One region of the Streptosporangium vulgare genome, then DNA from elsewhere that is predicted to be linked to it. Evidence: riboswitches for the same ligand, from Rfam matches in the RefSeq annotation. Region 1 holds a riboswitch; each other region holds the start of a gene.
What was found. A riboswitch is a leader RNA that binds a small molecule or an ion and turns the genes downstream of it on or off. The one in region 1 is predicted to bind cyclic di-AMP.
Positions count from the first base shown of each region.

Region 1 (7,537 bases):
GTTCTGGGCGCGGACTTCGAAGTCCGCCACACCGACGGCGCCGACCGTGCCCAGTTCCTGCCCGCCCTCGCCGACGTGGACGCGCTCATCGTGCGCAGCGCCACGCAGGTCGACGCCGAGGCGATCGCCAACGCCCCCCGGCTCCGCGTCGTCGCCCGAGCCGGTGTCGGCCTGGACAACGTCGACGTGGAGGCCGCCACCAAGGCCGGCGTCATGGTCGTCAACGCGCCGACCTCCAACATCACCAGCGCCGCCGAGCACACCGTCGCCCTCATCCTCGCCTCCGCCCGCAACGTCGCCCAGGCGCACTCCGCGCTCAAGGGCGGCGAGTGGAAGCGCTCGAAGTACACCGGTGTGGAGCTCGACGAGAAGGTCGTCGCGATCCTCGGCCTCGGCAAGATCGGTCAGCTGGTCGCGCAGCGCCTCCAGCCGTTCGGTGTCGAGCTGATCGCCTACGACCCCTACCTGCAGCCGGCCCGCGCCGCGCAGATGGGCGTCCGGCTGGTCTCGCTGGAGGAGGCCCTGAGCGAGGCCGACTTCATCACCGTGCACCTGCCCAAGTCCAAGGAGACCATCGGTCTCATCGGTGACAGGGAGCTCCACACGGTCAAGCCGAACGTCCGCCTCATCAACGTCGCCCGCGGCGGCATCATCGACGAGAACGCCCTCTACTCCGCGATCAAGGAGGGCCGCGTCGCCGGCGCCGGCATCGACGTGTTCCCGAAGGAGCCGGTCACCGACAGCCCGCTCTTCGAGCTCGACCAGGTCGTCGTCACCCCGCACCTGGGCGCCTCCACCCACGAGGCCCAGGAGAAGGCCGGCACCCAGGTCGCGCGCAGCGTGAAGCTCGCGCTCGCCGGGGAGTTCGTGCCGGACGCGGTCAACGTCCAGGGCGGCGCCGTCGCCGAGGACGTCAAGCCGGGCCTGCCGCTCGCCGAGAAGCTCGGCCGGGTGTTCACCGCCCTCGCGGGCGAGGTCGCCACCAAGCTCGACGTCGAGGTGCGCGGCGAGATCGCCTCCCACGACGTCCGCGTGCTGGAGCTGGCCGCGCTCAAGGGCGTCTTCACCGACGTGGTCGAGGACTCGGTCACCTACGTCAACGCCCCGCTGCTGGCCAAGGACCGCGGCGTGTCGGTCGAGCTGATCACCAGCTCCGAGAGCCCCGACTGGCGCAACGTCGTGACGGTCCGCGGCGTCCTCGCCGACGGCCGCGCGGTCTCGGTCTCGGGCACCCTGTCCGGGCCGAGGCAGATCACGAAGATCGTCGAGGTCAACGGCTACCAGATGGAGATCGAGCCGACCGACCACCTGTCGTTCTTCACCTACACCGACCGGCCCGGCATCGTCGGCGTGGTCGGCCGCATCCTCGGCGACCACTCGATCAACATCGCCTCGATGCAGGTGGCCCGTGACGTCAAGGGCGGCAAGGCGCTCATCGCGCTCACCGTCGACACCGCCATCCCGGCCGAGGTGATCGACCAGATCGGCTCGGAGATCGGCGCCGACAGCGGCCGATCGGTCGACCTGGCCGACTAGCCGGAACGGCTCATGTGGCCGGCGGCCCCGGGGGCGGGGGGGGGGCCGGAGACCGGGGCGGCGGCCACATCTCGTCTCAGCATGTGAGAAGTGTGTACACCGGACGAGACGGTGTTTCCGCGGCCAGGTAGCCTGGATGAAATGCGCCAGGTTCTCGTAATTCCTACCTGCCGCGGCGAGGCCTGACAGGGGCAGGCCGGCGACTCGCCGCGGTGTCGTGGCGCGTGCCGGCTCCAAGCCCCCGCCGCCGGTCCGTGATCCGGACCCGCGACATCAGGCCTGGTCGGAGTCCCGACCGGAGTCTCGACCATCTTCCTTGCTGGCATGCGACCGAGACGAGATTCGCCATGTACGACATGTATCCCTGGAACCGTCCCGACGAGACCGAGAACGAGGCCACCGACGCGCTCCAGACCGCTCTGGACCGCAGGGACAACGGTGGTGCCCCCACCCGCTGAACCCGTTCTCGCCGCCGGGGTCTCCACGGCCTCCCGGCGGTGATCCGCCGGCGTGTCTCATCCGCCGGTCTCGGTCGCGAGCTCGACCCGCCTGGCCAGCTGAACCCCCTGCGGGTCGGGGCGCACCGCGCCTGCGAAGGAGTCGCGGCGCCAGGAGTCGAGTTTCTCCTCCTTGACCACGTCGCCGGTCCGCGGGGCGTGAACCATGTAACCGGGCTTTGTGATCATGCCTACGTGGCCGAGGCCGCTGAAGAAGACCAGGTCACCGGGCTTGAGATCCTTCCAGGCGATCTTCTTGGAGAAGGCGGCGTACTGGTCGTTGGTGACGCGGGGGAGCTTGATCCCGGCGGCGCCGTAGGCGCGGAGCATCAGGCCGGAGCAATCAAATCCGCCGTGGCCGGTGCCGCCCCAGACGTAGGGCGTTCCACGCTTGGACATGGCCCACTTCACGGCTTTCTGCCAGGCGGGCTTGACGGCCACGGCCTTCAGGGCCTCTTTCAGCGCGGGGGCGTTGAGTGCGGCGGGCCCGGGGGCGGGGGGAGGAGAGGCGGCCAGGGCGGCGGGTGAGGTCGCGCACACCGCGGCGCCGGCGACGATCATGGATGCGGAGATGGACAGGACGCGGGGGAGAACTGTGCCGGACAGGATGGTTCCTTCCATAAGGCCGGCCGGGTGAGCTGTCGGACTCGGGCGTGGAGGCCGCCCTACGGCGCGAGAACGCGCTGATTCGCCCCAAGGAATCCACCTGATGACGGCCGGGAACGGCGCTCCGGGGGAGGAGCGGGGTTCCCGGGGTCAGGTAGATCCCGTAAAGAGTGGTTCCCCGGCTCCGTACGGGCCCGGTAAGGGGAGGGCCCGTACGGATTAGGCAGTGATGTGAATGGGAGGACCATAACCAAACCTCACGAAACGGTCAATACCTAGCAAAGAAGGACAAAGTGATCAGGCGGCTCGCCGGGCGGATGCGTCCGGGGAATGAGACCGGTGTTCGATCACCGAGACGGACCGGTAAGGTGCCTGCATGGATTCGCGTAACATTCGCCTGGCGGTCATCCCCGGGGACGGAATCGGAGTCGAGGTCGTCACCGAGGGACTGAAGGTCCTCGAAGCGGTCGGCACGAAGGTGGAGACCACCACCTACGACCTCGGCGCCAAGCGCTACCACGAGACCGGCGAGACCCTGCCCGACACGGTCCTCGAAGAGCTGCGCGGATACGACGCGATCCTGCTCGGCGCGGTCGGCGACCCCAGCGTGCCCCCGGGCGTCCTGGAGCGCGACCTGCTGCTCAAGCTCCGCTTCCAGCTCGACCACTACGTGAACCTCCGGCCGGTCAAGCTCTTCCCCGGCGTCGAGACGCCGCTGGGCAAGGCCCGCCCCGAGGACATCGACATGATCGTCGTCCGTGAGGGCACCGAGGGCCCGTACGCCGGGGCGGGTGGCGTCATGCGCCGGGGCACGCCGCAGGAGATCGCCACCCAGGAGTCGCTGAACACCGCCTACGGCGTCGAGCGCGTCGTGCGCTACGCCTTCGACAAGGCGCAGGGCCGCCCCCGCAGGAAGCTGACGCTGGTCCACAAGACCAACGTGCTCACCTACGCCGGTGACCTCTGGGCCCGCACCTTCGACCGCGTCGGCCTGGAGTACCCCGACGTCCAGACCGACTACTGTCACGTCGACGCGGCCTCGATGTTCTTCGTCAGCCAGCCCGAGCGCTTCGACGTGATCGTCACCGACAACCTCTTCGGCGACATCCTCACCGACATCGGCGCGGCGATCGCCGGTGGCATCGGCCTGGCGGCCAGCGGCAACGTCAACCCCGACCGCACCGCGCCGAGCATGTTCGAGCCGGTCCACGGCAGCGCCCCCGACATCGCGGGCCAGGGCAAGGCCGACCCGACCGCCACGATCCTGTCGGTCGCCATGCTCCTCGACCACCTGGGCCTGGCCGCCGAGGCCGCCAGGGTCGAGCAGGCCGTCGCCGACGACCTGGTCGAGCGGCCGGCCGGCCGAGTCGGCCGGACCACCCGTGAGATCGGCGACGACATCACCGCCCGAGTAGCCGGCTGAGGAAGCCGCCCTCCTCGACCCCGACGCGCCCGGCGGCTCACCTGAGCCGCCAGGCGCGTTTTTGTTTCTCCAGCAGTGCCGGTTTTCGGCATGGATGGAGTAGTTTCCCGTTACCCGGTCCGACGCAGAATGGACCCAAGGGTAAGCCAGACACCAAGAGAAGGATCCGTGCGATGACCACCGCTCAGAAGCTCAGCTTCGACGTGCAGCTCTCCGACCACGCTCGCACCGCGGCAGAGCGCGAGCAGGTACTGGCGAGCCCGGGGTTCGGTCAGGTCTTCACCGACCACATGATCTCGATCGACTACACCGAGGGGCAGGGCTGGCACGACGCCAAGCTCGTGCCGTACGGCCCGCTCAGCCTCGACCCCGCGACGTCGGTCTTCCACTACGCGCAGGAGCTCTTCGAGGGGCTCAAGGCCTACCGCCAGGAGAACGGCTCGATCGTGACCTTCCGGCCGGAGGCGAACGCCGCGCGCTTCAACACCTCCGCGGCGCGGATGGCGATGCCCGAGCTGCCCGAGGAGACGTTCGTCGAGTCGCTGGAGCTGCTCGTCCAGACCGACCGGGAGTGGGTCCCGACCACGCCGGGACACAGCCTCTACCTGCGCCCCTTCATGATCGCGACGCAGCCGGCGCTCGGTGTCAACTACCCGTCCAGGACCTACAAGTACATGGTCATCGCCTCCCCGGCGGCGGCCTACTTCGGCGGGGGAAAGGCCGTCACGGTCTGGCTCTCCACCGAGTACACCCGCGCGGCCCCCGGCGGCACCGGCTTCGCCAAGTGCGGCGGCAACTACGCGGCGGCCTTCGTGGCCCAGCGCCAGGCCGTCGAGCAGGGCTGTGACCAGGTGGTCTGGCTCGACGCGGGCGAGCACCGCTACGTCGAGGAGATGGGCGGGATGAACCTGTTCTTCGTCTACGGTGACCGCCTGCTCACCCCCGCGCTCACCGGAACGCTCCTGCCCGGCATCACCCGCGACTCGATCCTCTCCTTCGCCTCCGATCTCGGCCTCCACACCGAGGAGGGGCGCCTGTCGGTCGAGGAGTGGCAGCGGGGCTGCGAGACGGGCGAGCTCACCGAGGTCTTCGCCTGTGGCACCGCCGCGGTGGTCACCCCGGTCGGCTCGGTCAAGGGCGCCGACCGCGCCTGGACGATCGGCGACGGCACCCAGGGCCCCGTCACCTCGAAGATCCGCGAGGAACTCGTGGGCATCCAGTACGGGTCCCGTCCCGACCCGCACAGCTGGGTTCACAAGATCTGCTAGTCCCGTACGAGGAAGATCCGCAGGGGACCGGTCGGCCGAGGTGTCCACCGGTCCCGTACGGGGGAGCCTGCGGGGCCGGTCGGCCGAGGTGTCCACCAGCCCCCGTACGGGGGCCCGCGGCGAGGTCCGCGGGGGCCGGTCGGCCGAAGGGGGCACCGGTCCCGCGCGGAGAAGACCCGGCCGCCCACCCGGGCGGGCCTCCTGCCGGGCGGATCTAACCTTCGACCAGCTTGCCGGTGTCGATCGTGAGGTCCCAGGGCGCGGGGAGCTCAAGTGGCTCTCCGAGGATCACCTGGTGTTGCTGCTGGTATCCACGCTCTCCGGGATGACTGAGCAGCCGGGCGAGATTCTGGGTGGCGTCGATCACCAGATAGAGCGGGACACCCGCGATCGCGCAGTTCTCGGGCTTGGTGACATGGTCGTCGTCGCGGCTGCTGGGGGAGACCACCTCCACGACGAGCAGCGTTTCCTCGGCGTAGACGTTCTCGTCGTCCCACATGCGGGGAAATTTCGGCACGACGAGGAGATCGGGCCGATAGTGGTCTTTCTGAACCCCCAGGAAGAGCTTGACGTCGTATACGGGGTGCCAGCCCTGCGCCGTGGCGAACGGGATGAGCTGGATCAGCAACTGCAGGATGACCTTGGCGTGGTTGAGCGTGGGCAACTCCCTCACCACGATCCGGCCGTTGATGAGCTCGACCTTGCGGTCGGGCCACTGATCGCAGGTCTTCTGGTAGTGCCGTTCGAGCTCCTGGTGGTTGGTGGACATGGGCTTCGCCTCGCGACGGTCCAGGGTCTTGGCCATGAGGTCATCCTTCCCTCCGCGCGGGTGAGCGCAACGCGTTTTCCACGTCACCCAAAGTAATCGTAAAGATTTCTCCGTGTCCGCGATTCGGGAAAGTTCTCGTCAGTGCTTTCGAATCATGGTGAGGCCGTCGGCGATGGGGAGCATGATCGAGGTGACCCGCTCGTCGGCGCTGACCATGTCGTTGAACTCGCGGATGTGCCTGACGGTCTCGTCGTCCCTGCTGGGGTCGGCGACGTGGCCGCTCCACAGGGTGTTGTCGACGAGGATCACCCCGCCGGGGGCCAGGCGGGACATGAGGATCTCGTAGTAGACGGGATAGTTGACCTTGTCGGCGTCGATGAACGCCAGGTCGATGGCCGGGTGTTCGGGAAGCTCGCGCAGCCGCTCGGCCGCGGGGCCGATCCTCAGCTCGATGCGGTCGGCGACCCGTGCCTTGTCCCAGTAACTCCGGGCGATCGCCGTCCACTCCTCGCTCACGTCGAAGCAGGTGAGCCCGCCGCCGGGGGCGAGCCCGCGGGCGAGGCAGATGGAGGAGTATCCGGTGAAGGTACCCACCTCCACCGCGTTCCTGGCGCCGCCGAGCTGGGCGATCATGGTGAGGAAGCGCCCCTGGTCGGGGGAGATCTGCATCGACGCGCTGTTGCCGGTCAGCTCGCGGGTCTCGAGGGCGAGCGCGTCGAGGACGTCGTCGGGCTGGGTGGTGTGCGCGAGCAGATACTGCCCCACGGTTGGGTCGAGATAAGTCGCCTTCATAGGGCCCATTCTCGCCCGTGCGGGAGGGCGGCGGGGGCGATTCCGGAGCGTGTCCGGGCACGTCCGGGCACCTCCGGGCTCTGTGCGGGCTCGGTTCGGGTCCTGTCTGTGGCCCGTACGGGCGCCGTTCAGGTCCTGTCGGGGGCCTGTCCGGGCTCGGTTCGGGTCACGTCTGTGGCCTGTGCGGGCGCCGTTCAGGTCCTGCCCGGGCCGTGTACCGCTCGTGCGCGGCTCGTTCTGGTCCGTGCCCGAAGACCCGCCCAGGGGCCTGTCCGGGCCCTGTCCGGACAGGCCCCCGGGCCGCTTCCCGGGCCGCTTCCCGGGCCGGTGGCCGGGCCGTGCCGACACGTCGAGGGTCTCGGATCCTGAGATCGATGTGTCAGATGGTGTCGGCGTATGGCAGACTCCGAAGCATCATGTTCTACGGTCTGCTCATTATCGGCAGGCGCGCTGGCTGAAAAGGGACACCGCCAGCGCGCAGACCTCTCACGTCCGTGAGGGGTCATTTTTGTTTCCAGAAGCCGGATGAGCGCGCGGCGAATCATCGAACCCGCGAAGGAGAACGACATGGCCGACGATCGCTTCCACGTGTACGACACGACTCTCCGTGACGGTGCCCAGCAGGAGGGGCTCAACCTCACGGTGG
Region 1 is NZ_JBHMBS010000019.1:117,050-124,586, forward strand. It holds gene serA (phosphoglycerate dehydrogenase) at 1-1,536, shown strand, start outside; gene ACFFRH_RS31250 (C40 family peptidase) at 2,052-2,654, opposite strand; cyclic di-AMP (ydaO/yuaA leader) riboswitch at 2,642-2,875, opposite strand; gene ACFFRH_RS31255 (3-isopropylmalate dehydrogenase) at 3,016-4,062, shown strand; gene ACFFRH_RS31260 (branched-chain amino acid aminotransferase) at 4,236-5,330, shown strand; gene ACFFRH_RS31265 (Uma2 family endonuclease) at 5,545-6,135, opposite strand; gene ACFFRH_RS31270 (O-methyltransferase) at 6,238-6,891, opposite strand; gene cimA (citramalate synthase) at 7,459-7,537, shown strand, end outside.

Region 2 (7,537 bases), on a different contig from region 1:
CCCGATCGGTCTGGAACCGCCCACAGATGACCATAGCGCCACCGACCGGCGACGTGCGTCAGCAGGGGCGACCATGTCCGTCTCTCTCCAGCCTAATGCTTCTCTCCAGCCGCCTTACCGGTTGCGGTCGTAAAGCCGCGAGGAAAAACCGACAGGGCGATCAGGTGATCATCGCCGTCTCCGTAATACCAATGACCGCCGGGTTCCCGGCCGCCGCGCCGTCAGCCTCCTCGCGCCGAAACCCCTGGTGGAAGGGACCTGCCCGCCGGGACGAACGGCGCCCCGCCGTGGAACCGGAGATCGCCGCGAGCGGGTTCATCACGGGAATGCCCGCCGTTGACGGAACGCCCGGACGGAGAGCTGCTCGCTTCATCACCCCGGTGTGGACCGATGTGACGCAAGCGTATGGAACAAGACGGATCTTCAACACTTTCTCGCCAAGAGTACGACCCGCTCTGGCACGGAGTACATAGTCGTAGACCGTATAACCACCAAACGCGATGAGCCCCTCGGACAACCCCGCCAACACCACGCGCCCCCGATCCGGATCCGTAAGAAGGCCTTCACCGGCTGTCCTGAACGCGCGGCGGAAGGCGAAGAAGAGAATCAGGCACGGGGGCGCCGAGGATGCCGGAGGCATGCCGAGCCGACCATTCGGTGAGTAGTGCGCGAACCCCCGACGGCGGTGGATCCGGCATTGACGCCTCATAGGAGACCCACGGGCACGGGTGAGCCCGTTGTGGGCACCGTACGCGAATATTCCGGCGAGCGGGGCGAGACTCGGTCATAAGTTCCCCTACGTTGCTCAGGGCGCGGCAAATGGTTTTGCGCTTCCGTGGCCCTGGACCCCGAGACCCATACGGAGCCCCTAAGGCCCCTCGTTTTCTCACCCGTACGCGAAAACGGGGCCGGCGGTTCAACCGCCGGCCCCGTTATTCAGGGAACTACTTGATCTTGACGACGACCGTCCCGGCCACCTTGTCGTGCAGGGCCTGCTGCAGCGGCTTGTCCCACAGCAGCCACAGCACGTTCACGAGGGAGAAGATATTGGCCGCGTAGTTCAAGAACGGAACCCAGCTCAGGAACTGCGGGCCGAAGAGCACTCCGGCGCGCTTGAGCGCCACGTCGGAGCTGAGCCCGCCGGGCGGCAGGGCGCCGCCGACCGGCACGACCTTGATGCCCATGACCATCTTGCCGACCGTCTGGCCGCCCCGGGTGAGCATGAAGAACTCGTAGGCCACGTAGATCGCCCCGGTGATCAGGGCGGTGAGCAGGCTGGCGAGGAATACGCCACCCGGCTCCGTGAAGGCGCCCGTCTCCGTGTTGAAGCTCGCCTGCGTCACGATGACGGCGGTCAGCACCGCGGTGATGATCAACATCGGGATCACCAGGATGACCCCGTCGATGATCCTCGCCACCAGGCGCTGCCACCACTCGGCGAGCGGGGCGGGGGCCCCGGGGGGGCCGCCGTACGGCTGGCCGTAACCCTGCTGGCCGTACGCGGGCTGCTGCTGGCCGTAGCCCTGCTGCCCGTAGTCGGGCTGCTGACCGTAGCCCTGCTGCCCGTACTGCTGCTGCCCGTAGTCGGGCTGCTGGCCGTAACCGGGCTGGGGCTGCTGCTGCCCGTAGTCGGGCTGCTGGCCGTAGCCGGGCTGCTGCTGGCCATAACCCGGCTGCTGACCGTACCCACCCTGCTGGCCGTAGCCCTGCTGCTCGTGGGAGGACTGCTGACCGTAGCCGGGCTGCTGACCGTACGCGCCGGTCCCGCCCTGCTGGCCGTACCCCTGCTGCTGGCCGTAACCGGGCTGGGGCTGCTGCTGCCCGTAGTCGGGCTGCTGGCCGTAGCCGGGCTGCTGACCGTACGCGCCGGTCCCGCCCTGCTGGCCGTAGCCGGGCTGCTGGCCGTACCCGCCCTGCTGGCCGTATTCGGGCTGCTGGCCGTAGCCCTGCTGCCCGTATCCGGGCTGGCTCTGCCCTGGGCCGGTGTTCGGCTGTGAGGCCTCCGACCTGTACCCCACGACTGTCACGTCGGGGTCGAGTCCGCCAGGGCCTCGACCCGCGTTGTGCTGTCCGTAATCCGGCTGTCCCGACGGTGTGCGATCGCGGTCGGGATCATCCTGTGGATACGGCGGCTGTCCGGTGCTCACCGCGTCACCTCACTTAGACTGCGCATGTGGCAAATGTCAGACGCACATGCATGCTGCTGCACAAGGTATCGACATAGGTATCAACAGTCACCTTTCCGATCAGTCAGCTCTAAAGTCATCAGAGTCGGGCTCGCGTGTCAGATGCAGCAGCATCCGGGTGTTTCCCAAGGTGTTGGGCTTGACGTGTTCCAGATCGAGGAACTCCGCCACACCCTCGTCGTAGGAGGCGAGAAGCTCGGCGTAGACCTCCGGGGCGACGGGTGTGCCCTGGATCTCCCGAAATCCGTGCCGCGCGAAGAAGTCGACCTCGAAGGTCAGGCAGAAGACCCGGCGCAGGCCCAGGTCGGCGGCCGTGCGAATGAGCGCGGAGACGATCCGGTGGCCGATTCCCATTCCCCTGCGGGTCGGATCGACGGCGACGGTGCGGATCTCGGCCAGATCCTCCCAGAGGACGTGGAGCGCTCCGCAGCCGATCACCTCCCCCTCCGCGTCGGTGGCGACCCAGAACTCCTGGACGTCCTCGTACAGGGTGACGGTGGCCTTCTCCAGCAGGCGCCGGCCGACACCGCCGTAGGTGTCGACGAGCCGCCTGATGGCCCGGACGTCCTGGGTGCGGGCGCGGCGGACCGTGACCTCGGAACCCGTCCCCGGCACGGGCGAACCCTGCTCCGCCCCCGCGGATTCGGCGCGCCGCTCCCCGTCGCCGGGGGCGTGAACAACCGGCACGGGAGAATGCTCAGCAAGCTGCTCCATGACCGTTCAGCGTACGTCCTCACGGGTCTTCAATTACGGCTCACCCTTAACTCCCAGCTCGCGGGCCGCACATGACCCTTGGCAGTCGCTTTACCACGCTCGGTACACGACGCCTCCAGTGTGCCGTAGCTCACCTTTGGCACGGTCCCGGAGCTGGGAAGACCTTCGTCACACGCGTCGCACAGGAGGCAAAGGCAGCGTAACGGCCATGTTGATCATATTGAGGTGTGATCTTTTCGTGACACCTCGGTTGCGAAACCTCTACTGAATTCGCAGTTCTGGTTGAGCAGGAACCATAGGTGCACTAATCTCCGTGCTCGATGTCAGAGACGTAAAAAGCCTGACCCGCCGAATCCTCGCACGTGGGGAACCGGGGACCCACCACGTCCTCCGGGGTGAATCCGAGTGCCACCGGCGCACCCGGTAGGGCTGCCTCCGGCCCGAACCCGTCAGCTAACCCGGTAGGCGGCCGAGGAGAGGAGCCTGTTGGTGAAGCGCACGCGCGACCACGGAGGAGAGCACGCGGGTCACGACGCCCGCGGCCGCGAACGCGCGCCACGAGGGCTGCGCCGTCGCATGGCGGTCGTCGGCCTGGCATTCGCCACCCTGACCCTCGGCACCCCGCTGGTGGCGGCCACCGCGGACCCCGAGCCCAGCCTCCAGCAGCTGGCCAAACAGGCGGAGAAGCTGCAGCAGGAGATCGGCGTCCTCGCGGAGCGCTACAACGGCGAGCGGGTCAAGCTCAAGCAGGCCCAGCGGGCCGCGGAGAGCGCCAAGAAGACTCTCGCGTCGAGCGAGTCCGAGCTGGCGTCCCGTCGCACCAAGGCCACCCTCCTGGCCCAGAGCACCTACATGTCGGGCGGCCTGAACTCCGGGCTCGCCTTCACGCAGGCCACCGATCCCGACACCTTCCTCGACCAGGCGACCACCAACTACGCGCTCCAGCAGCAGCAGAGCGAGGAGGTCGCCCAGGTGAGCCGGGCGATCGAGGCCGCCGAGCGGGCCCAGGCCAGCGCCAAGGCCAGGACCGCGGAGGTCAAGAAGATCCTGGCGGAGATCGACGGCAACCGGACCAAGATCGAGCGGCTGGTCGACCGGGTCGAGAGCGACCTGTTCAGCGAGGTGCGCACCAGGGCCGTCAGCAACAGGGGCGCCCGGGTGAAGACGAACGTGCCCATCGTGGGCAGCGGCAAGGCCGCGGAGGCCACCCGCTGGGCGCTCACCCAGCAGCTGAAGCCGTACGTCTGGGGCGCCGAGGGCCCCAACTCCTTCGACTGCTCCGGCCTGGTCATGTGGGCCTACCAGAAGGTCGGCATCAGCCTGCCGCACTACACCGGCGACCAGTGGACCGCGGGCACCCACGTCTCCAGGAACGAGCTGCGCCCCGGCGACCTGGTCTTCTTCTACAGCGACCTGCACCACGTCGGGATCTACATCGGTGCGGGCCTGATGGTCCACGCTCCCCAGACGGGTGACGTCGTCCACATCACCACGATCGACAACCGGCCCTTCGTCGGAGGCGTCCGCATCGCCGCCTGAACCGGCGCCCGAACCGCCGCCTGAACCCGGCGTCCGAAACGGCATCTGAACGGCATCTGAACCGGCATCGCCGATCGGATCCGCGTACGGCGGAACCGGGGACGCGCACGGTCGCATCGGGGACGCGCACGGCAGAGCCGGGGCGTCCGCCGGATCGGATCGGCGTCCACCCGTGTCCGGGCCGCACACATGTCCGGCCCGCACGCGTGTCCGGCCCGACCTGCCGGACACGCGGCGGTGTGTCAGATCAGGCGGCGACGGGCTGCCCAGGCCACGGCCTCGATCGCCGTGGCGACGCCGATGCGGTCGCAGATGCCTCTGAGCCTGCGTCTGACCGTCCGGCCGCTGATGTCGAGGCGACGCCCCACCCGATCGACCGTGACACCCTTGGCGAGCTCAGCCAGCAGCACGAGGTCGTCGTCGCTGAGACCGATATCGCTCATGCCCAGGGGGCTGTCGCCATGGCGTGAATCCACTTCTGGATATGCCATCAAGAGTCACTCCCCCCACTCTGGAAACCGGGTGCGAGACGCCGGAAATGAATACCGTCCGCCAGGAACGGTAAACGCCTTGTTCAAAGGTCGTCAAGTTCCACTCTTCATAGCGTGCGTCCAGTATTGACATAGCAGGCGCTACGTGAAGTACTCATGATATGTCAGTGCCTTTGCGGCTATGTCATGATCGAGCGCAGGCACGAGCCGGCAAGCACCCCCTGGCTGCGGTGACCGAGGTCCTGGCAGAACAAGGTTTCGCCGGAACCACCGCTCCGCCGGTCACCTCGAAGCCACCCTCTCGGGATCCGGACCGCCCGCATTTCTCGGAAAAAATTGATCTCTTCCCGACGCCCTCCGGCGACCACGCCCCCGCTACCTTGACGGCGCACCGTGAAAAACGCGGAAATATGAGGGACAAGCGTACAGCTTTGCGGCATTCGCGAAGTACCGTGCGGCGGGGGCGGGATGTCCGGGCGATATTGGACATACAGGAAAGGGACTTCTGCCCCATACGGAAATGCGTCCGGTATTGCGCGGAACCATGAGCCCGACGGACATTTCCGGCCCGCCGGGTCAGCCCCGGCGCCTCGGGGCGCTCCCACGAGGACCCACCCGATGCGCGGGGTCCCACGGGGCCCCGCCCCGCCGCCTCGGGGCGTTTGCCGCGAAGGACGGCCGGGAGACGGCGGGAACGGCCTTGAGGCGTTTCCCGTGAGGGACGGACCGGAGACGATCGGGGAATCGCCTTTCACCGCGACCAGGCCGCGCGCGGCTCACACTCCCGGTTCACGCCCAACGGCGCGAGATCGCGTCGTGACGGCCGCGGGCCGGGCCGGCCGACGAGGAGAACGCCGATCGGCAGGGGGAATCGGCAGGGGGAGAAGAGAGGGCAGAGGGGACGGTGACGGCGCCGCCCCGCGCGGCAGATCAGGCTCCTGGGCGTCCCCGCCGGGCTCTCGGGCGCTCCCCGGACCCGCTGGTCCCGGCCGGACCCGCGCGGGACCGGCCGGGCCACAGCCCGATTCCGAGCGGGCCGGGACCCGTTCCCGAGCGGTGACCGAGGTGGCCATCCGGCCCCGTTCCCGGCACGCCCCTGCCCGGGAGCCCGCCGTCTCCGTCCAGGGGCGCGCCGTCGCCAGGAGGCGACAGGATGACCGGAGCGACCCGGGCCGACCGGGCCGACCGGGGCGACCGGGGCGACCGGGGCGACCGGGGCGACGCAGCCTCTCATGGCGGTGGCGCCGGGCCTGACAGTGTCAGGCCCGGCGCCACCGCACCGGTAGAACGTCCTTCCGCACCGCCCGCCGGACTCAGGCGGTCGGCTTGACCAGCGGGAACAGGATGGTCTCGCGGATGTTCTTGCCGGTGAAGGCCATGATGAGGCGGTCGATGCCGAGCCCCATGCCACCGGTGGGCGGCATCGCATATTCCAGGGCCGTGAGGAAGTCCTCGTCAAGCTGCATGGCCTCGACGTCGCCGCCCGCGGCGAGCATGGACTGCTCGGTGAGACGGCGGCGCTGCTCGATCGGGTCGTTCAGCTCCGAGTAGCCGGTGCCCAGCTCGGTGCCGAAGCCGATCAGGTCCCACTTCTCGGTGAGGAGCGGGTTGTCCCGGTGGATGCGGGCCAGCGGGGAGGTCTCCAGCGGGTAGTCCATGACGAACGTGGGCTGGACGAGCGTGTGCTCGACGAGGGCCTCGAAGATCTCCTGGACCAGCTTGCCCTGACCCCACTTGGCGTCCCAGTGGATCTCCCGCGCGTCCGCGAGCTTGCGGACGCGCTCCAGGGGCGTCTCGGTGGTGACCTCCTCGCCCAGGGCCTCGGAGACCGACCCGTACAGGGTGATCCGCGGCCACTTCGCCAGGCCGAGGTCGATCTCCTGGTCCTCGTGGACGACCACGGAGTGACCGAGGGCGGCCACCACGGCCTTCTGGATCATCCGCTGGGTCAGGTCGGCGATGTCGTTGTAGTCGAGATACGTGCCGTACGCCTCCAGCATCGTGAACTCGGGGTTGTGGGTGGAGTCGGCGCCCTCGTTGCGGAAGTTGCGGTTGATCTCGAAGACCTTCTCCAGGCCGCCGACCACCAGCCGCTTGAGGTAGAGCTCGATCGCGATGCGGAGGTAGAGCTCCATGTCGTACGCGTTGATGTGGGTCTTGAAGGGCCTGGCCGTGGCTCCGCCGTGGATCGGCTGGAGCATCGGCGTCTCGACCTCCAGGTAGCCCTCGTCGTGCCAGAAGTCGCGGACGGCCCTGACCACCGCACTGCGGGTGAGGGCCATCTTCCTGGCCTCGTCGTTGACGATGAGGTCGACGTAGCGCTGGCGGACCCGCGCCTCGGGGTCGGTGAGCCCGGCGTGCTTCTCCGGCAGCGGGCGCAGGCACTTCGAGGTGATCGCCCAACGGTCGGCGAGGATGGACAGCTCGCCCCTGCGGGAGGTGATGACCTCGCCCTCGATGCCCACGTGGTCGCCGAGGTCGACGTCGCGCTTCCACGCGGCCAGGGACTCCTCGCCCACCCTGTCCAGGGAGATCATGACCTGGAGGTCGCCGGAGCCGTCGCGGAGGGTGGCGAAGCAGAGCTTGCCGCCGGTCCTGGACAGCATC
Region 2 is NZ_JBHMBS010000023.1:84,537-92,073, forward strand. It holds gene ACFFRH_RS33880 (hypothetical protein) at 161-640, opposite strand; gene ACFFRH_RS33885 (RDD family protein) at 945-2,018, opposite strand; gene ACFFRH_RS33890 (amino-acid N-acetyltransferase) at 2,247-2,801, opposite strand; cyclic di-AMP (ydaO/yuaA leader) riboswitch at 3,237-3,384, shown strand; gene ACFFRH_RS33895 (C40 family peptidase) at 3,390-4,439, shown strand; gene ACFFRH_RS33900 (helix-turn-helix domain-containing protein) at 4,682-4,882, opposite strand; gene lysX (bifunctional lysylphosphatidylglycerol synthetase/lysine--tRNA ligase LysX) at 6,244-7,537, opposite strand, start outside.
Region 2: it holds a riboswitch for cyclic di-AMP, as region 1 does, so the genes downstream of both, ACFFRH_RS33895 (C40 family peptidase) here and ACFFRH_RS31250 (C40 family peptidase) in region 1, are expected to answer to the same signal.

Region 3 (7,537 bases), on a different contig from region 1:
CCGTCGCCGACCGGGTGGCCGGGCTGGACGCCGGTGCCGACGACTATCTCGTCAAGCCGTTCCACTTCACCGAGCTCGTCGCCCGGCTGCGCGCGCTGGGCCGGCGCGGCGACGACCACGGATCGATCCTGCGGTTCGGCGAGCTGACGCTCGACCTGACCGCCCACCGGGTCTGGCGATCCGATGTCGAGCTCGCTCTCACCTCGCGCGAGTACGCGATGCTGCGCTACTTCATGCAGCGCCCCGGTGCGACGCTCTCCGCCGAGGACCTGCTGGAGCACGTGTGGGACGCGCACGCCAACCCGTTCACCGCCTCGGTACGGGTCATCCTCAGCCGGTTGCGCAGGAAGCTCGGCGACCCTCCCCTCATCGTCACGATCACCAACGTCGGCTACCGGCTGGGGAGGCCGCCGTCATGACCCGTCCCTGGCGGTCGCTGCGCGGGCGCCTGGCCGTGCTCGGATTCCTCGCGATCTACCTGCCGGTCCTGCTGCTGTTCGGTGTGATCCTGGTGACCGACACCGAGACGACCCTCCAGACGTTCGACGGTGCGGAGATCGTCCGGAGCACCTCCACGCACAGGTCGGCGTGGGTCAGCTGGACCATCCTCGCGCTCGCTCCGGCCGCCGCCGCGCTCGCCTGGTGGTGGGCGGGCCGGGCGACGGCGCCGATCGAGCGGATCCGCGCCGCGGCCGACGACATCGGCGGAACCGACCTGAGCCGGCGTATCGCCCTTGACCGCGGGCCTGCCGAGGTCGTGGCGCTGGCCGCCTCCTTCGACGCCATGCTCGACCGGCTGGAGCAGGCCGCCGCGACGCAGTGGCGGCTGATCGACGAGACCAGCCACGAGCTGCGCGTACCCCTGTCGGTGCTGATGACCAACGCCGAGGTGCTCCTCGATCACCCCGCGCCCACCGTCGAGATCTACCGGCGAGGGCTGCAACGCTCGCGGGCGGCGTCCGAACGGCTCCGGACGACGATCGACCACCTGCTGGTCGACGCCCGCGCGCGGGCCCGCGCCGTCGACCGGCGACCGGCCGACCTGATGGCCCTGGTACGCGACGTCGTCGAGCACGCCGGCGTGCTGGCGGCCGGGAAGGAGATCGGCCTGTCGGTCACCGGCCCGCCCGTCGCAGTGTGCTCCGTCGACGAGCCCACCATGAGCCGCGCGATCTCCAACCTCGTCGACAACGCGATCAGGTACGCCCCGGCCGGATCGAGGGTGGAGATCGACGTCGAGGTCACCGGCACCGAGGCCGCGGTGACCGTGACCGACCACGGCCCCGGCGTCCCGGACGGCGAACGGGAACACGTCTTCCAGCGCTTCTGGCGCGGCCGGCGTGACGTCCCCGGCACCGGGCTCGGCCTGCCGATCGCCCGGCAGATCGCGCTGGCCCACGGCGGCGACCTCACGCTGAGCCCTTCCCGGCCCGAAGGCGACGGCTGTGCCTTCCGGCTCACCCTGCACCGCTGACCGTTTCGAGGACGGCCCCCGGGCTCCGCGCACCGGGGGCCGGGGCCGGGGGCCGTTCCCGGCCGGACGCCCTGGGACGTTCCGGCCGGACACCTCGAAGGTTCCCTGCCGAACGCCTCGAAGACGTTCCCGGCCGGGCGCCGTGGAGATTCCTAGCCGAGCGCCCTGAGATAGCGGCGCATCCGGCGCTTGGCGCGGTAGCCGACGCGCAGCACGTTCGGCGGGACCTCCACGCGCATGCGGGCGCGGCGGCGGGCGGCGGCGAACTCGGGGCCTTCGAGCAGGGACCTCGCCGGGACGAGACGCCCGGAGCGGGCCTGCCCGACCAGCGAGACCATCCGCGACGCCCAGTCGCTCTCACCACCGGGGTGGAAGTAGTTGACCTTGCACCAGGCGTCGTCCGGGTCCAGGAACCGCCCGGCGGAGAGGTCGTCGAGGGTGCCGAGCAGGCCGCTGTCCTCGAAGACCAGGTTGATCATCTCGGCGCCCACCCCGAAGTCCGACAGCACCAGGAGCGGCACCTTCTGGGCGATCGCCTCCAGCGCGGCGGTCGAGCTGACGGTGACGAACCCCGCCGCGTGGGCCAGGTGCTCGTGCATGGGCCCCACCGCGAAGCGCACGGCCTCGGCGCGCACCCGGCCCTCCCCGGCGAGCGACTGCCACAGGCGCTGGTAGTGGTGACGCTCGTTGTGGGTCTGGCGCTCGGTGTCCAGGGCGCGGAGCTTGACAACGACGTCAAGGTCCGGACGCCTCCTGGCCAGCTCGGCCAGGGCGAGCAGAATGCGCTCGCGCTCCTCCCTGCGCCTGGGCACCTTGGCCTGGGTGGCGAACACCACCCGGTCTCGCGGCCCGGTGGCGGGCGTCTCCGCGCCGTCGCGCAGGAACGGCAGCCGGGCCAGCCCGACCTGGCCCCCGCCGCCCAGCCTGCGGCCGATCTCGGAGAACTCCTCGACCTCCCGGCCGCTGTGCAGCACGAACAGGTCGCATCCGCTGCGGAACAGCCACGCCTTCTCGGTGGCGGGCACGGAGATGCCCGGCAGCCCAGAGACGAACACCGGCCGGGGCCGCAACCCGGCCAGCACCTCACCGGCCAGCACGTCCACCACGGGCCCCGTACAGGCGACGAGCACCACGTCGGGCCGCAGACGCTCCGCGGACCTGCGCAGCGCGCGGGCCGAGAGCACGGGCGGGTCGGCCGCCGAGCCGGCGACGGCGGCGTGGATCTGCGCCGGCGACGGGGTGATGGGGGTACGGACGACCGCCAGCTCCGTCTCGCAGCCCGAGGGCAGGTCCCTCAGCAGGCAGGCCGCCCACTTCAGGTAGGAGTCGGAGTCGGCCACGGCCAGGACCTTCAAAGAGAACCTCCGGCGGGGAATCCCCGGTTTCGCGCGGTTTTCGTACGGTTTCGTAGGCATAGAAGCGCGGCGCGCGGCCCGCGGGCGGCGAGCCCGCCGGGCGTCGGCCACGGGGTCATGACCCGGTGACTCCCGTGTCGTGGTGGGCGAACCTCGACAGGTGCGAGCGGAGTGAGGGAACCGCCTCGGCCGTCCACCACTCGTCGGGGACGTCCACCGTCTCCACGGCGACGCCCCGGGCCGAGAGCAGGACCCGCAGGGAGGTGACCGCGGTGGAGGGCAGGCTGAGCACCCGCTGCTCGGCGGCGAGCCCGCGCAGGGTCATCTCGGCGGGGGTCCCGCCGTCGTAGACGGTGATCCCCGGCTGCTCCCCGACCCGGGCGAGGTCGTCGGGATCCTCGCGGCGGTGCGGGAAGTAGGCCACCGGACCGGCCGAACCGAGCCCGGCCAGCCAGGTGAAGTAGCGGTCGCGGTGGATCAGGCCGTTGCGGACCAGCGAGGTCCCGAGGACGACGGTGCGCTCCTCGGGACGGGGCCCGCGCAGCGGCTGGGACCGCAGCCAGGCGAAGTCGTGGGTGACCAGCTCGGCTCCCCCCGCGCGTACCGCCTTCGCCAGGTCGGGAGGGACGGGCAGCGCGGTGAAGATCGACAGCCGTCCCGAGCGGGCGGCGGCGCGCAGCCTGAGCCCGGCCGCCGCGCCGAGGGCGGTCCTGAGCCTTCCGACCTTCGCCCTCGCCCTCAGCAGGGGCGTTCCCAGTCTGCCGGTGAGCAGTTCCAGGAGCCTGATGGTGGCGAGACCGTCGTCGACGATCACGATCCGGCCGGGGAGCGCGGTGAGCCAGCGGAACTGGACCTTGCCGGAGAAGGCGTCGCCCACCACCCAGGTCTCGCCCCGGCGCGGCCGGGGCATGTCCGGCCTGGCCGCGGTGAGCTCCAGCCCTCTGGGCAGGGTGAGACGGCCCAGCTCGCGGCCCGTCACGGCCAGCGGGCGGAGTTTCGCCCTGGGCACGAGATGGCTGCGGGCGCCGAGCAGCCCGGCATGATGGGCCTCCACCGCGCAGAGCATCTGCAGCGGGGACTCCACCCAGGCAACGGCCGAACCCTGATCCCGCGCGTGGTCTCGGCCGTCCTCCACGCCGGGCGATGACCCGTTCACGACTGCCACAACCTAACCCGGTGTCCTTAAGCGCCCGGGAACTGCGGGTGAACAGCCGACCACGCGCGCTTGTGGATGATCGTCCGGTCTTTACCCGCGTGCTCGGCGGGGCCTGGGGGAAAGCGTGTTCCTTTACTCGGCACCTTTACTTTCCCGGGGCCGCGGGACCCCGCCGAGCGCGTCGCTTTACCCTCCGGGCGGCGAGACCCGCTCACCCCTCTCCATCACCGCCCTGAGCTGGGGAAACTCCCCCGGGCACGAGCCTGGAGCCGCCGGATCCGGCACACCGGCCCCGGACCTCCCATGGGAGAACCCCTACCATCCGAATACTTTTTACTATCGAAAACATGTTCGACATTTGACCGGATGCGCCGCCTCCGGCCAGGACCCTCACCCGCGCGTCGTAGCACCCCTCGACCCGGGGGCCGCGGGCGGGTCCGGAGAACCCGGATCGCCGCGGAGGCAGGGGATTCCGGCCTCGAAGGGCCGTCCCTCCGTCCACCGGGACGAGGCACGGACAGGGTCGCCTCACCTCACCCCTCCCGCCGGGCGGCACCCGGCAACACCTTCCCGGTTCATACGTATTCCCAAGTCAGGGCAATATGTCCTACTTGTAATCGTCTGTCCGTCTGACGTACCTTCGTCCTATTCATGGCGATTGCCTAGGTCTACCAAGGTCTGTGCATTGCCGTCACATTGCCCGACCGTGTCCCACCTGGCGGAGCTCCTTCCACCGATGGTGAGCACGGCCGCCGAATCCGCGAGGTCTGCGGAACCGGGGAACCACGTTCCTGGGGTGAATCAGCGCACCTGTGCGCCGTAGGGCACTTCCCAGCCCGAACCCGTCAGCTAACCCGGTAGGCGGAATGGAAGCGAAGCAAGGAGTCGAACCCCCGCATGACCCATCGCCTCATCTCCACTCCCCGCGCGGCATGCGCCATCCTGGGCGCGTGCGTCGCCCTGGCGACCGGCGCCACCGGCACCGCACTTGCCGACGGACACGGCGTCGTGAACGCCCCGCCCGTCGACACCAAGGCCCAGGACGCCAAGGCCGCGAAGACCCCCCTCCAGATCGCGGCCGAAAGGCTCCCCAAGGTCTCCGCGGCGAAGGTCCTGGACATCGCCTCCAAGCAGATCGGCGTCCGCGAGAACGCCCAGGGCGGCGGCACCAAGTTCCACTCCTGGTACATGTCGAGCCCCCGCGCCAAGGAGACCCTCGCCCGCGACGGCGGCCGTAACGTGTACGACTACGCCAACGCCCCCTGGTGCGCGATGTTCGTCTCCTGGGTCGGCGAGATGGCCGGCATCCGCCCCACGATGGGCTGGGACGCCTACACCGTGGCCCACGCCAAGTGGTTCAAGAACAACGGGCACTGGGGCACCATCCCCACCCCCGGCGCCGTCGTCTACTTCGACTGGGCCGGTGGCAAGAGCATCGACGGCATCGACCACGTCGGCTTCGTGAAGAACGACAACGGAGACGGCACGATCACCACGATCGAGGGCAACACCGGCAACGGCGACGTCGAGCAGCGCGTCCGGCCCATCTCCCAGGTCGTCGGCTACGGCTACCCCGTCTACTCCAACTGATCCACCCCCGCCGCCCGCGCCCGTCATCCTCCCACGGCGCGGGCCTCCCGGCCCCACGGCCGTCCGCCGGCGAACGGCGGCCCGCTCCACACGCCCCCGGGGGCGTCGCTCCGTCCGGCGACGCCCCCGGGGGCGTTCCTACCGCCCCCCTCGCCCTGACACGCCCTTGACAGCCTTCCGCCGGCACCCGGCGGGTGCGCCCCTCCCGGCCCTGCCGACGGCACCCCGGCCACGCACGGACACGAAATGCCCCGACTGTATGTCCGTGAGATGGGAGCGCTCCCAATCACCTCGATGAGACGTTTGGGTAGGTTTGCTGCTAATAGTCCCGCCTAAAACGGCCGGATGTAACGGTTGAGTTTCGGCATATTGACGTCCTGGTTGCCCATCGTCCACTCTTCGTGGGAGCGCTCCCAAAGCACATTGAGGAACGACCTCGTCACGAGGACCGCGTTTGTCGGGGACCGGTCCGCGATGTCGCCTCCCAATGATTCGGGCGACCACCTGAGAGGGGTCCGGAATGTTGAACAACAAGCGACACGGCAAGCTCGCCGCCGTCGCGGTCATGGCGGCCACCGCCCTGGCCATCACGTCGTGTAGCTCCAGCGAGCCCGCCAAGACAGCCGCGGACGGCGGCTCCGCCGCACCGGCCGAGCCGGTGACCATCACCGTGCACACCTTCGGCGGCGGCGAGAACTTCGGCTACGACAAGGCCGTGGAGACGTGGAACGCGGCGCACCCGAACATCCAGGTCAAGTACCAGAACCTGACCGACCGGTTCGAGGACGTCTACCTCCCGCAACTGCTCCAGCGTCTACAGGCGGGCAGCGGCGCGGCCGACATCATCGCCCTGGACGAGGGCGCGATGGGCCTCATGAAGGCCCGCCCGCAGTTCTTCACCGACCTCGCCGAGTACGGGCTGGACAGCCGCAAGGCCGACTTCCCCGCGGCGAAGTGGGACAACGGCATCAACGCCGACAACAAGCTCTTCGCCGTGGGCACCGACATCGGTGGCATGACCATGTGCTACCGCAAGGACCTGTTCGAGAAGGCGGGCCTGCCCACCGACCGCGAGGAGGTCGGCAAGCTCTGGCCGGACTGGAACGCCTTCAAGGCGATCGGCGAGAAGTTCAAGGCCGCCAACCCCGGCAAGACCGATCCCAAGTTCATTGACGGCCCGAACACGCTCTACAACGTGATCCTGTCGCAGGAGGCGCCGAAGAACGGCAACGTCGCCTACTTCGACAAGAACAACCAGCTCATCATCGAGACCAACCCGGCCATCAAGACCTCCTTCGACACGGTGAAGAGCTTCAGCGAGGCGGGCCTGACCGCCAAGCTCGCCTCGTTCAGCCCGCCGTGGAACGCCGCGATCAAGAAGGGCGCCTTCGCGACCATGGGCTGCCCGGCCTGGATGCTCGGCGTGGTCTCCGGCGCGGCCGGTGAGGACAACAAGGGCAAGTGGGACGTCGCGGCCGTGCCCGGCGGCGCGGGCAACTGGGGTGGCTCCTACCTCGCGGTTCCCAAGCAGAGCAAGCACCCCAAGGAGGCCGCCGAGGTCCTGAACTACCTCACCGGCAAGGAGGGTCACATCATGGCCTTCCAGGAGGCCGCGGCCTTCCCGAGCTCCATCCCCGCCCAGCAGGACCCGGCGGTCGCCGACCTGAAGAACCCGTTCTTCAACGACGCGCCGACCGGTCAGATCTTCGGCGCCTCGGTCAAGGACCTGCTGCCCGTCTTCCTCGGCGAGAAGCACGCCCAGGTCAAGACCGCGGTGGAGAAGGTCCTTGAGGGCATGGACCAGGGCTCGGTCAAGTACGACCAGGCCTGGACCAAGTTCCTCGAAGCCGGCGTCAAGGCAGCGGGCTGATCCCCGTACCGACCCGCATCGGCCCGGCCGCGGTGACCCCGCGGCCGGGCCAGTCGCCTGACCCCGCTGAAAGGCTCTGACCTTTGACTTCC
Region 3 is NZ_JBHMBS010000005.1:243,757-251,293, reverse strand. It holds gene ACFFRH_RS13155 (response regulator transcription factor) at 1-419, shown strand, start outside; gene ACFFRH_RS13150 (HAMP domain-containing sensor histidine kinase) at 416-1,474, shown strand; gene ACFFRH_RS13145 (DUF6716 putative glycosyltransferase) at 1,627-2,829, opposite strand; gene ACFFRH_RS13140 (hypothetical protein) at 2,945-3,913, opposite strand; cyclic di-AMP (ydaO/yuaA leader) riboswitch at 4,726-4,864, shown strand; gene ACFFRH_RS13135 (CHAP domain-containing protein) at 4,883-5,575, shown strand; gene ACFFRH_RS13130 (ABC transporter substrate-binding protein) at 6,096-7,445, shown strand.
Region 3: it holds a riboswitch for cyclic di-AMP, as region 1 does, so the genes downstream of both, ACFFRH_RS13135 (CHAP domain-containing protein) here and ACFFRH_RS31250 (C40 family peptidase) in region 1, are expected to answer to the same signal.

Region 4 (7,537 bases), on a different contig from region 1:
GTTTCGAGAAGTCCGACGCCATCTACGCCTACGACATGGACAACGCCGAGATTCGCAAGATCACTGACGTTCCCACACCGAAGAAGACGGTGACGTTCGCCTCCAACTTCACCATCGGCGCCGGACAGGTGGCCTGGTGGACGGCTCGCAAGAGTGACGACGGGAAGGTGGTCGATCTGTGGGCGGCCCCGCTCGCCGGTGGTGAGGCCCGGCTTGTGGCCTCGTACCGGAACGATGAGGACGTGTCCGGGTTGCTCGACCCGCCGGCCGTGACCGGCGACGGCAGGATCGCCTTCTCCTTCAGGAGAAGCGACGGCGTCTTCTCCGTTCCCCTCGGGGGCGGGACGGTGAAACCCGTCGCGGGCGCTGACAGGTATCACGTCATGGACTGGCCGTGGGTCGGCTCGGGCGGGATATTCGAACACGCCGAACCGACCTTCGCGGAGCTGCTCAACGTGGAGACCGGGGAGAGGCGCACGGCCCTGATCAACCCCGGCGAGCGTGACGTGCGATGCGGGCTGATCGCGTGCGTCGGCAGGAAGGCCGACGGCAAGTCCTTCTACCGGCTGCGCGACGGTTCCCGCGAGCGGGAACCGTCGTTCAGGCTGAACCTGCTGCCCGGCCGGGCCGTGGACCGCTTCCACGGCTCGACCTACCGCAAGGGGGAGAGGCGCGGCAGCATCCTGCACGACATGGTCACCGGCAGGTCCGGTGATCTTGGGATCCATCCCGCCGAGGGCGAGGGTGTGAAGCTGACGGCCCCCATGATGGGCAACGAACGGCTGGTCAGCTACAGGATCGGGGACCAGATCGTGGTCATCGACCTCGGTAAGATCAACTAGGGCACCTTCGTCCCGGGCCCGGCGTCCTCGTCCTCGGTCCCGCTCCCGCTCGGTCCCGCTCCCGCTCGGTTCCGCCCCTGCGAGACGCACGGGGCGGGGCGGTCGCCCACCGGGGGGAGAGAGCCGGCGCCGAGGCGTCCTCCGATGCTCTTCGAGCGGCGGGCCGCCTCCGGGTACGGATCGAGGCCGCCCGGGACGGGCACGGGTCAGCGGCTGACCGCGTCGACGGTGCCGGTGGCGTCGGCCGCGTCGGCCGTGCCGGACGGGCGCAGCAGGTCCAGGTCGGCGCGGCGGGGCAGGCTCTCCCAGTCGCCGTCGGCGGTGACGGCGAAGGCCCCCGCGGCGCAGGCCGTGGCCAGCCGCCGTTCGGGGGCCGCCCCGGCGAGGGTCTCGGCGATCCAGCCCGCGGCGAAGGCGTCCCCGGCGCCCACCGGGTCGAGCTCGACGACCCGGTAGGGCTCCGCGTGCCGCACGGCGCCGTCGGAGAGCTCGATCGCGCCGAGGGCGCCGCGCTTGACGAGGACGTGGCGCGGGCCGAGGGCCGACAGGGCCCCGGCCAAGGTGAGCGGGTCGTCGCCCTCGACGACCAGCCGGGCCTCGCCCTCGGTCGCGAACAGGACGTCCACCGAGGCGACGGTCTCGCGCAGCGCGGCGGACGCCTCGGCGGGCGTCCACAGGGCGCGGCGGTAGTTGACGTCCATCGACACGGTCACGCCCGCGTCGCGGGCCTCGGCGATCGCGGCCCGCACCGCCTCGGCGGCGGACGCCGACAGCGCGAGCGTGATGCCCGTGACGTGCAGCACGCGCGCCGAGCGGATCAGCGAGACGTCCAGGTCGGAGGGGCACAGCCGGGATCCGGCGCTCGCCGAGCGGTAGTAGCGCACGTCGACCATCTCCGCCGTGCGCCTGCTCTTGATCATCAGGCCGGTGGGCGCCCCGGGGTCGACCCGCATCCCCCGCACGTCGACGCCCTCACCGGCCAGCGTCGAGCGCAGCAGCTCGCCGAACTCGTCGGCGCCCACCCTGCCGATCCAGGCCGCGCGCCCGCCGAGGCGGGAGACGCCGATGGCCACGTTCGACTCCGCGCCGCCCACGCCGAGTCCGAAGTCGCGGGCGTGCCTGAGCGGGCCGGTGCGCCGCGCGGTGAACAGGGCCATGCTCTCACCGAGCGTTACCAGGTCAGTCATGGAAAACGGGTCCTTAGGGAGTCGGCGGGCTGACTTCGTCGATCATCGGGTCGAGCCGAGCTTTCTGGAGATGCGCAGGGCCGCCTCGGCCACCAGGGGACCCAGGTCTCGCACCCGTGCGGCGGTGATCCGGGAGGTGAGACCCGAGATGGAGATGGCCGAGGTGGCGACGTCGTTGTGGTTGAAGATCGGCGCCGCGACGCAGCGCACCTCGGGCTCGTTCTCCCGGTCGTCGACCGAGTAGCCCCGCTGCCGGATCCGGCCCAGCTCGGCGCGCAGGCGCGCGGCGTCGGTGATGGTGTACCGGGTGACGTGCGGCATCCCGGCGGCCACGATCTCCTCGACGGCCTCCTCCGGCTGCCAGGCGAGGATCGCCTTGCCCACGGCGGTGCGGTAGACGGGGTTGCGGCTGCCGATGCGCGAGGCCATGCGCACGTTGGTCTCGTTCTCGACCTTGTCGATGTAGACCACGTCGGGCGGGTCGTAGACCACGAGGTGGACGGTCTCCCTGACCTCCGCCATCAGGCGGTGCGACTCCTCGGCGGCGACCGTCCGCAGGTCGAGGGTGGACAGGTACGCCTGCCCGAGGCGCAGGGCGCCGCTGCCCAGCCGGTAGGCGCCGCTCTTGCGGTCGCGTTCCAGGAGCCTGGCCTCGATGAGCGGGGCGGTGAGCCGGAGCACCGTGCTCTTGGACAGGTCGAGCGCCTCGGCGAGCCGGGTGAGCGACAGGCCGTGGCCCGCGCCCGCGTGGTCGCGCACGTGCGCGAGGACGGCGAGGGCGCGGCGGAGCGAGGCCGACTGGTTGCGCTCGGGGGCGGGCCCACCCATCGCGGCCTCCCATGGTGATCCGGCAATCGAATACCTGGTCAAGGTAGGCGAGTACGCCGCCCCGCGGCCACTTTGCAGCACAACGTTCTGCACTGCACAACCGGCCGCGGGCAACCGGACGGGACGGGGACGGGCGGGTACCCACCCGGTTCCGTTCTCCGCGATACCGATAATTTTTGCCTGGACCAGGGCAGAACTGTCCCTCGGGATGGTTGACAGGCCAAAATTGGTCCGTGGCCAGGATCGGATCGGTAGAGATGAGCGATTGCGAGAGTGAGCGACTTCCGCCAGTTCTGGGTCAGCTGTTCGCCGATGGGGCCGACGGGAGCGAGGGCGGCGGCGAGACCGGGGAGGGCGTGGTCAGGAGGCTCTCGGTGGAGCTGCCACCGGGGGACGTGGTGTGGCCCGACCCCGGTTACGCTCAGCTCGCCGTCCGTCGCCGTCCGGCGTTCTGGCTCAGCGAGGTGGCGGTCTCCGGCGAGTACTGGGCCCGGCTGAGGGCCCAGCACGAGCGGTCGGGCCTGTGGCCGGTGCTGCTGGAGGACTCCGTCCAGCCCTGGTCGGCCGGCCAGATCGCCCCGGACACGGCCGGTCAGATCGACAACTACCACGCCGCCGCGTTCATGGCCGAGGTGTGGTCCGACTGGATCGCCAGGGCCAACCTCGACCAGCTCGAACTGCTCGACCCCTTCGGTCCCGAGTGTCCCGGCCCGGCCCCCTCGGGCAGGCTCGCCGCCGACCCCGGCGTGGTCGCCGACTGGTACGCCGGGCTGGTGGCCGAGCGCAGGACCCCGCTCGGGCTCGTCGCGGTCGAGCGCGGGGCCGACGCCCTCGCCGTCATGGGCTGGCAGGGCGCCCTGAACCACAACGAGTGGATGGTCCCGCTCGCGGCCGTCGTGCGGAGCTGGGAGGACAGGTTCGGGGTACGGGTGGTCGGCATGGGCTTCAACACCCTCGACCTCAGCGTCGCCGCGCCCCCGACGACCTCGGAGCACGCCCTGCACGTCGCCGCGGAGCACTGGACGTTCTGCCCCGACAGCATCATCCAGGGGGCCGGGAACCTCATCGACTACGCCGAGCAGATCAAGGGCAGGAACGCCTGGTCGTTCTGGTGGGACTGAGCGGAGCCTCTGGAGCGGGTGCCGGGACGGAGCCGGGAAACGAGGCCGGGAAACGAGGCCGGGAAACGGGGCCGGGGACGGGGTTCCGGAGGCGATTCCCGGCATGGGGGAGACATCCGTGCTGGTAGGACGGGTGTTGGTCTGACGGGGCGATCGATGAGGCTTCCTTGAAGGTTGTAGGTAGATCTTCTGGGGTTTTCATGGTGTTTGCTTTGCTTTGTCCGGTTTTGGTGGGTAGTGTCCAGGGTTATCGGTAGGCGACCTGCCCTTCACAAGAGGGAGCGGCCGGCCGACGTCGAATCCCGAGAGCCCGTACGGGCTCCGGAGCCGGGGAACCACGTTTCCGGGGTGAATCCGCCGCGACCGCGCGGCGGTAGGGCAACTCCACCGCCCGAACCCGTCAGCTAACCCGGTAGACGAGATGGAGAGGAGATCCCCTCATGGATCACCGCGTTACCACGTCGGTGCACCCCGTGTCCGCGCCGACCACCTGACTTTTCCCCCGTCCCCCCCGACCCCCCCGCCGCCCCGACCGCGGCATCCTCCAGATCGTGCTCCGCGTAGCGATTGCCTGAGATTCCGGCTACGCCCCCTTTTCCGACGAGCGCGTTCCCGCCAGTGCACCCCTCCGGTGTGTCGCACATGGCTGCCCCGTTCCCTCGCGAAAGAGCCTTTTCTCCATGCGCCTCTTCTTTGGTATGCACAAGAACGGCCTGAGCAAGTCCACCTGGCAGAACGACAATCCCCGCGGCAAGCGTCTCGCGGCCGCAGCCCTGGTCGGTGCGAGTGTCCTCGCCTCCGCCGGTGTCGCCCTGGCGCTGCCCGCCGCCACCTGCTTCGCCGCCACCGCCGACCCCGAGGTCGGCGTGGCGAAGGCCAGTGCCGAGACCGTTCTCCTCCAGGGCGCGACCACGGCCTCCTACTTCTGGGACGACTCCTCCGGCCGGGCCGGTGACACCGGGCTGCCCGCCAGCGGCAGGCCGATGCAGAAGGGCATGATCGCCAGCCCGAGCTGGCCCCTGCTCACCGAGGGCTACCTCATCTACAAGGGCAAGAAGGCCAAGTTCTTCGTCGGTGACCGTGGTCCGGGCTCGCCCTCGAACCAGGGCATCATGATCGACATCGACGCCAAGACCTTCGCCGACCTGACCGGTGGAAGGTTCAACGCCGGCACGCTCGGCGTGGACGGCAACGGCGGCATGGGCCACATCGACATCAAGTACGTGGTCACCAAGTGGGGCGGCGGTACGGGGATCAAGAACCACCCCGTCGCGTTCTCCACCGGTGCCTGGAACCGCAGGGACACCAGCCCGGCCAAGCCCCCGACGGTCGTCTTCGCCAAGGCCCAGGAGCTGGGGATAGGCGTGCAGACCCAGCTGGCGAGCGCCGCGGTCCGGCCGTGGGCCGGCAAGCCCAAGGTCATGGTCGAGCCCGCCTCCATGCACCTCCCGGCCGGCGTGGCCGCCATCGGTGCCCGCGCCGCCGAGATCGGCGCCGGGAAGAGCTGAGCCGGGGCCTGCGCCCCGCTGGAGCTCCCCCGTTCCGGCTTCCCCGGCGGAGCCCCTGCCCCGCCGGACCGCCCCGGCCGGAGCTCTCCCCGCTGGAGAGTCCGTCCCGTAGAAGCTCCCCCCGGAGCCCCGACCCCCGACCCCCGACCTACGGAGCCCCGACCCGCAGAGCCTCGACCCGCGGAGACCCTCTGCCGGAGACCCCCTGCGGGAGCCCTCCTGCGGGAGACCCCTTGCCGGAGATCCTCCGCCGGAGACCTCACCCCGCCGGTGGCCCGCTTTCCCCCGAATGGCATTCTGTCCCGCGGAACCAGCAAGGACGGTAGGAGCGCCATGACTCTGCGGGCCCCGGCGAACGGTATCGAGATCGCCTACGACACCTTCGGCTCCCCGGGGGCCCGTCCCCTCCTGCTGATCACGGGCCTCGGTTGCCAGCTGATCCAGTGGGACGAGAGGTTCTGCGCGCTGCTCGCCGGCCGCGGGTACCACGTGGTGCGTTTCGACAACCGCGACAGCGGCGAGAGCACCCACCTGGACGGGGCGGGGACGCCCGCCCTGGACGGGAGCGGGGAGGTCCCCTACCTGCTGGACGACATGGCCGACGACGCCGCCGGACTGCTCGACGCGCTCGGCTGGGACACGGCCCACGTGATCGGCCTCTCGATGGGCGGGATGATCGCGCAGTCACTCGCGATCCGCCACCCGCGCCGGGTGCGCAGCCTCACCTCGATCATGTCCACCCCGAGCCCGCGGGCCGCCCTGCTGACCGACCCGGACGTGCTCCTGCCGGCCTTCACGCCCGACCGCGAGAGCGCGGTCCGGCGGGCCCTCGACAACTGCGCGGCCGTCGGCTCGCCCGGCTACCCGTTCGACCGGGAGTGGAACGCCGAGATCGCCGGGCTGGGCTACGACCGGTCGTACGACCCGGCGGGCACGGCCAGGCAGGTGGCCGCGATCATGGCCTCCGGCGACCGTGCGCCCCGGCTCGGGGAGCTCGCGGTTCCGGCTCTCGTGCTGCACGGTGAGGACGACCCGCTCGTTCCGCTGCCCGCCGGGATCGCCACGGCCGACGCGATCCCCGGCGCCCGGCTGATCACCTTCCCCGGCATGGGCCACGACCTGCCCGCCGAGCTCTGGCCCGCCTTCGTCGACGCGATCGACGAGCTCACCGTCTCCGCGGACTCCGGGCGGTGACCCCCGGCACGCCCTGTTTCTCGCGTTCTCCTCGTTCTCCTCGACCAGGCTCCGACGAAGCTCCGGTGGGGCTCCACGAAGGTCCGGCTGCGCTCCCGGGAGGCTCCGTGGCGCTCCCGGAGGGCTCCGGTGCGGCCCGCGCCTCCCGGGGCACGGGCCGCACCGGAGGGATCACACCTCGAGCTTCTCCTCGATGCCGCGCAGGACGTGCCGCGCGAGCGCGAGGTTGGCCCGGTTCCGGTCGAGGGCCAGGTAGAGGAACAGCCCTTTGCCGCTCCGGCCCGAGATCGGGCGGATTATGTGGTACTGCGTGCCGAGCGTGATGAGGATGTCCTCGATGCCGTCCTTGAGGCCGAGCGACTCCATGGTCCGCATCTTGGCCTTCACGACCTCGGTGTTGCCCGCGGCCGCCACCTGGAGGTCGAGGTCCTTGGATCCGCCGAGGGCGCCCAGCGCCATCCCGCTGTTGTAGTCGACGACGACCGAGCCGATGGCACCGTCGATCGTCATCATCTCCTTGAGCGAGATGTCCATGTTGCCCATTGCTGTCTCCTCACTGGGATATCGATATGCGTGAGCTGACGGCGGCCAGCCTGGCCGCCGTCTTGCGGCCCTCCAGCCGGAGCAGCCCGAGGTTCGTCCCCGGGCGCGCCAGGACCGTGAGGACGATCTTGGGTCCGGCGGCGTAGAACGCCGCGTAACCGTTGGTGCCGGAGATCAACGTCTCCTCGAAGGTGCCCTTGCCGGCCATGCTCGTCATCCGGCGGCTGAGGGCCAGCACGGCGGAGGAGAGCGCGCCGGTCTGCTCGGCGTCTCTGTCCAGGTCGCTCGCTATCGTCAGACCGTCGACGCTGCAC
Region 4 is NZ_JBHMBS010000004.1:125,006-132,542, reverse strand. It holds gene ACFFRH_RS10140 (TolB-like translocation protein) at 1-842, shown strand, start outside; gene ACFFRH_RS10135 (sugar kinase) at 1,049-2,029, opposite strand; gene ACFFRH_RS10130 (IclR family transcriptional regulator) at 2,072-2,857, opposite strand; gene ACFFRH_RS10125 (DUF4253 domain-containing protein) at 3,115-3,978, shown strand; cyclic di-AMP (ydaO/yuaA leader) riboswitch at 4,262-4,412, shown strand; gene ACFFRH_RS10120 (hypothetical protein) at 4,659-5,486, shown strand; gene ACFFRH_RS10115 (alpha/beta fold hydrolase) at 5,820-6,680, shown strand; gene ACFFRH_RS10110 (hypothetical protein) at 6,852-7,223, opposite strand; gene ACFFRH_RS10105 (roadblock/LC7 domain-containing protein) at 7,234-7,537, opposite strand, start outside.
Region 4: it holds a riboswitch for cyclic di-AMP, as region 1 does, so the genes downstream of both, ACFFRH_RS10120 (hypothetical protein) here and ACFFRH_RS31250 (C40 family peptidase) in region 1, are expected to answer to the same signal.